DNA from 3 places in the Streptomyces luomodiensis genome. Region 1 is predicted to be linked to each of the others. Evidence: riboswitches for the same ligand, from Rfam matches in the RefSeq annotation. Region 1 holds a riboswitch; each other region holds the start of a gene.

Region 1 (3,266 bases):
GCGCCCGACGTCCTCGACCTCACCCGCCGCGACAACCAGCACCTGGGCTACGGCCATGGCATCCATTACTGTCTGGGCGCCCCGCTGGCCCGGCTGGAGGCCCAGACCGCGATCGGCACCCTGCTGCGGCGCCTGCCCGGACTGCGGCTCGCGGCGGACCCGGAGGACCTGCGGTGGCGCGGCGGGCTCATCATGCGCGGGCTGCGCACCCTGCCGGTGACCTGGAACTCCGGGGCCCAGTGAGGTCGGCAAGACCCGTACGGCCCGGCAAAGGTGACGAAAGGTCAGCCACGTGATCGCGGCGTGACCTGGGATACATCGCCTTGTGATGATCGTGTGCCGTCGCTATGTTCACCGGCAACCGATTCGCCACAGGAGAGGTCAATCGCATGCGTTCCGGTAATGGTCGACACCGTCGCCCCCGTCAGGCTCCGGCCATCGTCGTCGCGGCGGGGGTCACGGGCGCGGGCATCGCCATGCCCCTCTTCGGGGCGGCCGGCGCGCAGGCCGCCGACGCCGACACCTGGGACCGGGTCGCCGAATGCGAGAGCGGCGGCATGTGGAGCGCCAACGAGGGCGACGGCTTCTACGGCGGACTGCGGCTGACCCTCGACCTGTGGAAGAAGTACGGCGGCACGGAGTACGCCCCGCGCCCCGACCTGGCCTCCCGCTCCCAGCAGATATCCGTCGCCGAGTCGATCCTCGGCGACCGCGGGCCCGGCGCCTGGCCGAACTGTTCACTGGGTACCGGACTCACCGGCAGTGCCGACGCCCCCGATGTGAACCCCGGCCGCACGGCCACCCCGGAGACGGATCCGGAGGCGGACCCGGCCCCGGGAGCGGGCCGGTCCGACGGCTCCGGGGGGTCGGACGCGTCCGGGTCGGCCGAGCGGCCGGACACGTCCGACGCCTCGCGGTCCTCCGATGGACTGGACGGCTCGGCGTCGGACGGCTCCGCTTCGGGCGGTTCCGAGGGGTCCTCGAAGGAGCCTGCGGGCGAGTCCTCGAAGAAGCCCGCGGACGAGCCCGCCGACGAGCCCTCGGGCGGGCCCGCGGACGAGGGCTCGAAGGGGTCCGCGGGGGACTCCTCCGCCGACCCCGCGCCCACTGGCCGCCATCGTGGCGCCCAGGACGCCGGGGAGCGGGCCGGTGACGGCGGTTCGGGGGACGCGCGGCCCTCCGGGCGCCACGCCTCCCGCGATGGCGCGGACCGCACCCAGGACCCCACGGGCGACGCCTACACCGTTCGACCCGGTGACAACCTGTCAGGGATCGCCGAGGACCAGAACGTCAGCCGTGGTTGGCAAGGGCTCTACGAAGACAACGAGGACCTCATCGGCATCGACCCCGACCTGATCCTTCCTGGTCAGCGCCTTGACCTCACCATCAGGGAGCAGTGATTCGGGGTGAATTGCCCGATCTGGTTCCGGTGAGACATACATCTCGTCACATTTTCCGGGCCGCACCGCGTGTCCGATCCCTCCCCACCCGGCCCACCTGCACTGATGTGGGCCGGGTGAGATCAATTACAGCCCCATTCACTGCGATTGGGGTGTTTGAACCTTCTCCGGAGGTGTGTTTACCGTCTTCCCGCTCGCCACCGCGGGCACCGTCGATCGTCACGCCGAATCCTGCCGGCGGTCGGGGGGAACCGACGCGTCAGCGCCGAAGGCAGGAGCGGGGGACCCAAGGTAGGTGCCGAGTGGCCTGTGGACACGGGCTCGTCGGCTAGGGGTGAAGCCGGACGCGACCATCGCGACCGGCCGGGCAACTCACGTCCGAACCCGACAGCTCACCTCGTAGGCGTCGGTGAGGAAACGAACCAACGATGCTCAAGTCCAACGGGAAGCACCGCCGCCCCTCCAAGGCCACCCGTATCGCCGCGCTCACCGGCCTGGCCGGCGCCGCCGTGGCGGCACCGCTCATCGGGGCCACCTCCGCCTCCGCGGCCACCACCTCTCAGTGGGACGAGGTCGCGCAGTGCGAGTCCGGTGGTAACTGGTCGATCAACACCGGCAACGGCTACTACGGCGGTCTGCAGTTCTCGAGCTCCACCTGGGCCGCCTACGGCGGTACCGCGTTCGCCCCCACCGCGGACAAGGCCAGCAAGGGCCAGCAGATACAGATCGCCGAGAAGGTCCTCGGCAGCCAGGGCAAGGGTGCCTGGCCGGTCTGCGGCAAGGGCCTGACCGCCGGCGGCAGCCCGTCCGCACCCTCGGCGCCCGCCGCTCCTTCGACGTCTTCCGGTGCGCAGGGCGGAACCTCCACCGAGTCGGCCCCGGCCGCCAAGCCCGCCCAGCCGAAGGCGCAGCCCCGTACCGCGTCCCAGCACGCCGCGCGTCAGCAGGCGCGCGGTCCGATCAAGAAGGGTGACGGCGAGTACAAGGTCAAGTCCGGCGACACCCTCGGCAAGATCGCCGAGGCGCACCATGTCAAGGGTGGCTGGAAGAAGCTCTTCCAGCTGAACAAGGACATCGTCGAGAAGGCCGACCTGATCTACCCGGGTCAGCGCCTGCACCTCAGCTAAGCCGCCTGAGAGCCGGCTGAGAACGGGCCCCGGCCGGGCGTGCCGCCCCATGGCGCGCCCGGCCGGGGCTCACGCATAGCGGGCCACCCATTCCAGAGAAATCTGGATATTCAATCCTGAATCTGGCTTTTTGTGTCACGTCCCGTCTCGTGGGACGGGCGAACGCGGGGCGCAGCCCTCCCGGCCCGTTAGGCTCGTGCTGCTACCGCAGACCCATACGAAGGAGAACCTCGTGCCGTCCATCGACGTCGTCGTAGCTCGCGAGATCCTCGACTCGCGAGGCAACCCCACGGTCGAGGTCGAGGTCGGCCTCGACGACGGCAGCACCGGCCGTGCCGCCGTTCCGTCCGGCGCCTCCACCGGCGCCTTCGAGGCCCTCGAGCTCCGTGACGGCGACAAGAACCGTTACAACGGCAAGGGCGTGGAGAAGGCCGTCCTCGCCGTCATCGAGCAGATCGGCCCCGAGCTGGTCGGCTACGACGCCACCGAGCAGCGCCTGATCGACCAGGCGATGTTCGACCTGGACGCCACCCCGGACAAGTCCTCGCTCGGCGCCAACGCCATCCTCGGCGTCTCCCTGGCCGTCGCGCACGCCGCCTCCGAGGCGTCCGACCTCCCGCTCTTCCGTTACCTCGGCGGCCCGAACGCCCATCTGCTGCCGGTCCCGATGATGAACATCCTCAACGGCGGGTCGCACGCCGACTCCAACGTGGACATCCAGGAGTTCATGATCGCTCCG
Region 2 (3,266 bases), 1.1 Mb from region 1:
GGTGAGCTGGGCCTCCAGGCGCTCGGCGCTCACATTGGAGGCGCCGATCTCGCGGACCTTGCCCTCCCGGACCAGCTCGTCCAGGGTGGTGATGATCTCCTCAACCGGCACCGACGGATCGTCGTAGTGGGTGTAGTAGAGGTCGATGTAGTCGGTGCCCAGCCGCTGGAGGGATTCCTCGATGCCCGACTTGATGGCGGACGAGGTCAGGCCGCGCGGCTCCGGGACCCCGGCGCCCACCTTGGTGGCCAGGACGATGTCGGAGCGGTTGCCGCGGGAGGCGAACCACTTGCCGAGGATGATCTCGGACTCGCCGCCCTCGTTGCCCGGCACCCAGGCGGAGTAAACGTCGGCGGTGTCGATGAAATTGCCGCCCGCCGCCACATAGGCGTCGAGCACCTCGAAGGACTCGGCCTCGTTCGCGGTCCAGCCGAAGACATTCCCACCGAAGGAGAGCGGGAAGACGGACAGGTCACCGATCTTCTGCTTGTTGTCAGCCATGTATTCCCTCAACGACTGACTGGAAGAGGTTGTTCCACCACACCCGCGCGGATTGCGCCGTGCCGGGCACGAACAACCGGCGGCCCTGGCGTCAAGGGGGGAGAGAGCGCCAGGGCCGCCGGGGTATCAGGGGTAACCGTGGTGTCAGGGGTGTCAGAGGTGTCAGGGGTTCTGTCCGTGCTGGCGCAGCCAGGGCATCGGGTCGATCGGCGAGCCGCCGCCGGGCCGGACCTCGAGGTGGAGGTGCGGGCCGGTCACATTGCCGGTGGCGCCGACGCGGCCGATGGTCTCGCCCGTCGTCACCTTGCCGGAGGTGACGACCATCGAGGACAGGTGGCAGTACCAGAGCTCGGTGCCGTCGTCGAGGGTCAGCACGATGCGGTAGCCGTACGAGCCGGCCCAGCCCGCCTGGGTGATGGTGCCGCCGTGCACCGCCTTGACCGGAGTGCCGGTCGGGGCGGCGAAGTCCTGGCCGGTGTGGTCGGCCGACCACATGTCGCCCGCCTGGCCGAAGCTCGCGGTCAGGGTGTACGAGCCGACGGGGAGGGTGTACGCGGCGGCGAGCCTGGCCTGGCGCGCGGCCTCGGCCTTCTTCTCGGCCGCCTCCTTCGCCCGCTGCTCGGCGGCCTTCTTCTCCGCCTCGGCCTTGGCCTTGGCCTGGGCGGCCACCTCCGCGGCCTTGTCGGCGGCGTCCTTGGCGGCGGCCTTCGCCGCGGCGGTGCGGTTGTCCTCGTCCGCCGCGTTCTGCTGGTTCTCGGCCTGCTGGAGGATGCGGGCGCGGAGCGCCTCGCCCGCGTCGGTGGTGCCGCGCTGCTCGTCCGCGCTGGTCAGACCGGCCTGGGAGAGCGGGGCGGCGGTCGTCTGGGCGCCGTCGCTGTCGCTGTCGTCCGACATGAAGGAGCCGATGCCGGGCAGGTCCTTGGCGGCGGGCAGACTGGCCTTGACCTCGTCGGCGACATGGCCGAGGTCGGGCAGGGATATGGGCGCGGCCGGACGGTCCTTGGCGCTGGCCATACCGCCCGCGCCGACCGCCGCGATCATGCCGACCCCGAGGACGGCGCCGCTGCGCGCCATGGTCCCGCCCCGCTGCTTCACCACGCGGTGCCGGCCACGTACGGGAGCGATGGAGTCCTCGGTGGGGTTCCACTCCTCCCAGGACTCGGTTTCGAAGCCGGCGCCCGGGGTCTCGGGCGCGTCCCCGTCCGCCTGCCGATCGCCGGGGGCGAAGTACCGGTCGTCGGGGGCGAAGCGGCCACCCCCGGAGCTCGTCCCACCCCCGGAGCTCGTCCCACCCCCGGAGCTCGTCCCGCCGCCGGCGTCGAAGCCGGGGCCGTAGGCGGTGGCGGTCCCCGAACCGCCTCCCCCTGTGCGATACGGAGCCTCGTCCAGGACAGACCTGTTGGACGCCACGGAGGCGCACTCCTTTCCTTCCCTCTCGCCTACCGGGTTAGCTGACGGGTTCGGAGCAGGAAGGTCTCCTACGGGTCAGGTTCGACCCGATTCACCCCAAGGTTGTTGGTTCCCCGGTTCCCTTGGTGTTGCTGGTGGTGCGGTGCTGCCGCTGTGCGTACGGGATTCGGCGACGGCGCACGGTGCCGCCCTTGCGACGGTTGTGACGACCGCGCTGCGTTATCGAACGTTAATAGAGAGCGGGATGTGATTCCAAGCCGTTCCGAGGAATCCGCGCACCTTTGGCATGAACTTAGCGCCCATGGAGGGACAGATGGGGGCGAGTCAACACCTCGGGCAAGGGTTGGCAAAAACGCGGTCCGGCTGATCGTGTGTCAATTGTTATGCGGAGGGAGCTCGGTTGGTTACGCACCGTGTGCGGGGCCGCCGGCGCTCGTACGGGCGTCGCGACCGCCCGCGTTCCCGTTCGCCCGTCCGTTGCCGTTCCCTCGTCCGTTGCCGTCCCCCCGTCCGTTGCCGTTCGCCCGTCCGTTGCCGCGGGCCGAGGTCCGGCGGACCGCCAGCAGCGCCATGTCGTCCGGCGTCCCGCCACCCGTATGGCGCTCCACATCGGCCACCAACGCGCCCACCAGCTCCTGCGGCTCATCGAAGCGTTGGCCGCGCAGCCGCTCCTCCGGGTCGTAGAACTCGCCGTTCCGGTCCCGGGCCTCCGTCACCCCGTCCGTGAAAAACAGCAGCGTCTCCCCCTCCGCGAACCCCAGCTCCTTGACCCGGTCCGGCCAGCCGTCCATCTCCCCCATGCCCAGCGGCAGCGCCCGTGCCTCCGGTTCCAGGGCGCGCAGCGCGCCGTCCTCGTCCAGCAGCAGCGGCGCCGGATGGCCCCGGTTGATCAGCCGCAGGGTGGAGTCGCCGCGCGGAATCTCGGCCACCACGGCCGTGGTGAACCCCTCGACCACCTCGAGGTCGGCCCGCCGGGCGCCCTCGCGTTGCAGCGCCCGCTCCAGCCGGCCCACGAGCGCCTCCAGGGTCGACTCCTGCTCCGCCGCCTCCCGGAAGCAGCCGAGGAGGATCGCCACGACCTCCACGGCTTGCAGCCCCTTGCCACGTACGTCCCCGATGATCAGCCGTACGCCGTGTGGGGTGTCCTGGACCGCGTACAGATCACCGCCGATCGCCGCGTACTTCTCCGCCGGTACGTACCGCGCCGCGATCTCCAGCCCGGCGAGACGGTCCGGCGGCGCGGGCAGGACGGCGCGCTGAGCCGCCTCCGCGACACCGCGCGCCGAGGCGAGCCGGTGGTAGCCGAGCCGCACGATGCGGTTGATCACCAGCGCGAGCACGGTCACGGTCGCAAC
Region 3 (3,266 bases), 2.9 Mb from region 1:
GGGTGGTCACGAAACCCTCGGACTCCAGGGTGCGCAGCGCCTCCCGGACGGGCACCCGCGAGACCCCGTAGCGCCGGGCGAGGAGTTCCTCGGTGAGCCGGCTGCCGGGCTGGTACGCACCGGAGACGATGTCGTCGCGAATCGCCGTACACAGTGCGTGCGCCGAAATCCGGCGACCGCCCTGGACCGCGGTCGTATCCCCGTTCATTTCCGGTCCCACATTGCCGAACCTCCGCCTAAACGCCCGCGAAACGCACCCATTGAACACGCGTTGAATACTCTATTCCAAGCGGACGCCATTTCCGATGGCGGGGAGCATTTCATGGATATTTTTTGGTCAGCGGCGGCTTGGGGTGACGGTGGCTGGGGCGGCGACGGCTTGGGGCGGCGGGCGGCGGTGCGCACGCCGAAGGCCCCGTCCGGCGGACGGGGCCTTCACGGAATGCTCGCGGTGTTCCGGGAGCAGGCGGTCAGACGTTGACGCCGTGCGAGCGCAGGTACGCCAGGGGGTCGATGTCCGACCCGTACTCCGCGCTGGTGCGGGCCTCGAAGTGCAGATGCGGTCCGGTGACGTTGCCGGTGGCGCCCGACAGGCCGATCTGCTGGCCCGGGGTCACCTTCTGGCCCACCGAGACGCCGATCGACGACAGATGACCGTACTGGGTGTAGGTGCCGTCGTTCATCTTGATGACGATGTTGTTGCCGTAGGCACCGCCCCAGCCCGCCTCGACGACCTCGCCGGAGCCCACGGCGTGCACCGAGGTGCCGGTGGAGGCGTGGAAGTCGATACCGGTGTGGGTGCCGGAGGACCACAGACCGCTGGACGCCTGGTAGGCCGTGGAGACGTAGGAGCCGCTGATCGGCGCCACGAAGGTGTTGAGGCGCTTGCGCTCGGCCTCGCGCGCCGCGCGCAGCTTGGCATCGCGCTCCGCCTTGGCCTTCTTCGCCGCCGCCTCCGCCTTCCTGGCGGCCTCCTGCCGGGCGACGGCCTCCGCCTTGGCCTTGGCGGCGGCCTGCTCGGCGGCGGTCTCCTGGGACTGCGCCTGGGCCTCGATGTGGTCCGCGATCCCGTCGCCGATCACGATCGCCTGGGTCAGACCGGTCTCGTGGGAGGAGGGGCCCTCGTCGGCCGCGAACGCCTGTCCGGCTATCCCGGCGACGACTCCCGAAGCGACCGTGGTGATGCCCGCGATGTTCGCGCCGGTGCGCAGGCCGGGTTTGCGGGGACGACGGTGCTTCCCGGTGGCGGTACGGGTGAACGCCATGGTCTGGCGCACTCCTTTCCTTCCTTCTCGCCTACCGGGTTAGCTGACGGGTTCGGAGCAGGAAGGTCTCCTACGAGCCCCTCCCCCACCGGGGAAGGCGCCCGATTCACCCCAGGGGACGTGTTGGGTCCCCGGCTCCCCTGGCTCGCGCCGTACGGGGACTCGGCGATGACTGTCCGTGCCGCGGATGCGGCGGGTCGCTGGCGAACAGCCGGATTGACGCTAAACGGGCCCGCTTTCGATCACCAAACGGTTCCGGTTTTTTGTTGCTCTCCCCACAAACCAAACACGTAGTCACTCCCACAAATCGGGCATTAAATCGGGCATGAAGGAAGGACCCCGGCACCCCCTTGGGGCCGGGGTCCTTCCCGCACCGGATCGCGGACCGGCTCATCGGCCGCATCGCCGGCCGGACGGTCCGTCAGTCGTCGGGCCGTCAGCCGACGAAGCGTCAGGCCGGCTCAGCCGGAGATGACGCGCACCTCGCCGATGCCCAGCGCCCTGACCGGCTCCTCGATCGCCGAGGCGTCGCCGACCAGCACCGTGACCAGCCGGTCCGCCGGGAAGGCGCTCACCACCGCCGCCGTGGCCTCCACCGTGCCGGTCTCCGCGAGGCGGGCGTAGAGCTGCGCCTGGAAGTCGTCCGGAAGGTGCTGTTCGACCTGGTCGGCGAGGGTGCCCGCGACGGCCGCCGCCGTCTCGTACTTCAGCGGCGCGACGCCCACCAGGTTCTGCACCGCGACATCGCGCTCCTCGTCCGTCAGCCCTTCCTCCTTCAGCGTGCGCAGCACCTTCCAGAGGTCCTCCAGCGCGGGGCCGGTGACCTCGGTGGCCACCGAGCCGCTGATCGCCAGCATCGCGGCGCCCGAGGAACCGCCGGAGGGCGCGGGGGGCGCGGAGCGCAGCACCTGGCCGAAGGCGCGCACCCCGTAGGTGTAGCCCTTCTCCTCGCGCAGCACACGGTCGAGGCGGGAGGTGAGGGTGCCGCCCAGGCAGTAGGTGCCCAGCACCTGCGCGGGCCAGACGCGGTCGTGGCGGTCGGCGCCCACGCGCCCGATGAGCAGCTGGGTCTGGACCGCGCCCGGCCGGTCGACGATCACCACGCGGCCGGTGTCGTCCGCGACGATCGGAGGCACCGTGCGCGGCACGGCCGCCCCGCCCGTCCAGGCGCCGAGGGTGTCGGCGAGCGCCCGGTCGAGGTCGACGCCGCCGAGGTCGCCCACGATGACGGCGGTGGAGGTGGAGGGCCGGACATGCGCCTCGTAGAAGGCCCGCACGGCCGCGGCGTCGATGCCCTCGATGGTCTCCTGGGTGCCTTGCCGCGGCCGGGACATCCGCGACGCGGCCGGGAAGAGGTCGGCGGAGAGGGCCATCGAGGCGCGGCGGGCCGGATTGGCCAGCTCATGGGGGATCTCGTCCAGCCGGTTGCGCACCAGCCGCTCGACCTCGCCGTCCGGGAAGGCGGGGGCGCGCAGCGCGTCGGCCAGCAGACCGAGCGCCTTGGGCAGCCGGGAGGCCGGAACCTCCAGGGAGACGCGGACGCCGGGGTGGTCGGCGTGCGCGTCCAGCGTGGCGCCACAGCGCTCGAGCTCGGCGGCGAACTCCTCGGCGTCGTGCTTGTCGGTGCCCTCCGACAGGGCGCGCGCCATGATCGTGGCGACGCCGTCGAGCCCGGCCGGCTCGGCGTCCAGCGGCGCGTCCAGATTGATCTCGACGGCGACGACCTGCTGGCCGGGGCGGTGGCAGCGCAGCACGGTGAGGCCGTTGGCCAGCTCACCGCGCTCGGGCGCCGGGAACGCCCACGGCTTGGGGGCGCCGCCCTTCGGCTGCGGGTGGAAGGTCATGGTCGCGGTGACGGCGTCGCTCACTGGGCCGCCTCCCCTTCTGCGTCGGTCTCGGCGGCTTCGTCGGCGTCGGTGTCGGCTGCGTCCTCGGCGCCCTGGACGGGCTCGTAGACCAGCACGGCGCGGTTGTCGGGGCGCAGCCGCGCGGCGGCCACGG

The links. Region 1 has a riboswitch for cyclic di-AMP ahead of PS467_RS17705 (transglycosylase family protein). Riboswitches for the same ligand answer to the same signal wherever they lie in the genome.
Region 2: it holds a riboswitch for cyclic di-AMP, as region 1 does, so the genes downstream of both, PS467_RS22500 (M23 family metallopeptidase) here and PS467_RS17705 (transglycosylase family protein) in region 1, are expected to answer to the same signal.
Region 3: it holds a riboswitch for cyclic di-AMP, as region 1 does, so the genes downstream of both, PS467_RS30315 (M23 family metallopeptidase) here and PS467_RS17705 (transglycosylase family protein) in region 1, are expected to answer to the same signal.

What each region holds. Positions count from the first base shown of each region.
Region 1 covers NZ_CP117522.1:4,228,125-4,231,390, reverse strand. Annotated here, with positions in the region: gene PS467_RS17715 (cytochrome P450 family protein) at 1-243, shown strand, start outside; gene PS467_RS17710 (transglycosylase family protein) at 390-1,400, shown strand; cyclic di-AMP (ydaO/yuaA leader) riboswitch at 1,654-1,821, shown strand; gene PS467_RS17705 (transglycosylase family protein) at 1,829-2,527, shown strand; gene eno (phosphopyruvate hydratase) at 2,760-3,266, shown strand, end outside.
Region 2 covers NZ_CP117522.1:5,338,081-5,341,346, reverse strand. Annotated here, with positions in the region: gene PS467_RS22505 (aldo/keto reductase) at 1-501, opposite strand, end outside; gene PS467_RS22500 (M23 family metallopeptidase) at 664-1,911, opposite strand; cyclic di-AMP (ydaO/yuaA leader) riboswitch at 1,923-2,066, opposite strand; gene PS467_RS22495 (PP2C family protein-serine/threonine phosphatase) at 2,316-3,266, opposite strand, start outside.
Region 3 covers NZ_CP117522.1:7,177,320-7,180,585, reverse strand. Annotated here, with positions in the region: gene PS467_RS30320 (GntR family transcriptional regulator) at 1-208, opposite strand, end outside; gene PS467_RS30315 (M23 family metallopeptidase) at 471-1,265, opposite strand; cyclic di-AMP (ydaO/yuaA leader) riboswitch at 1,280-1,443, opposite strand; gene PS467_RS30310 (M16 family metallopeptidase) at 1,727-3,109, opposite strand; gene PS467_RS30305 (M16 family metallopeptidase) at 3,130-3,266, opposite strand, start outside.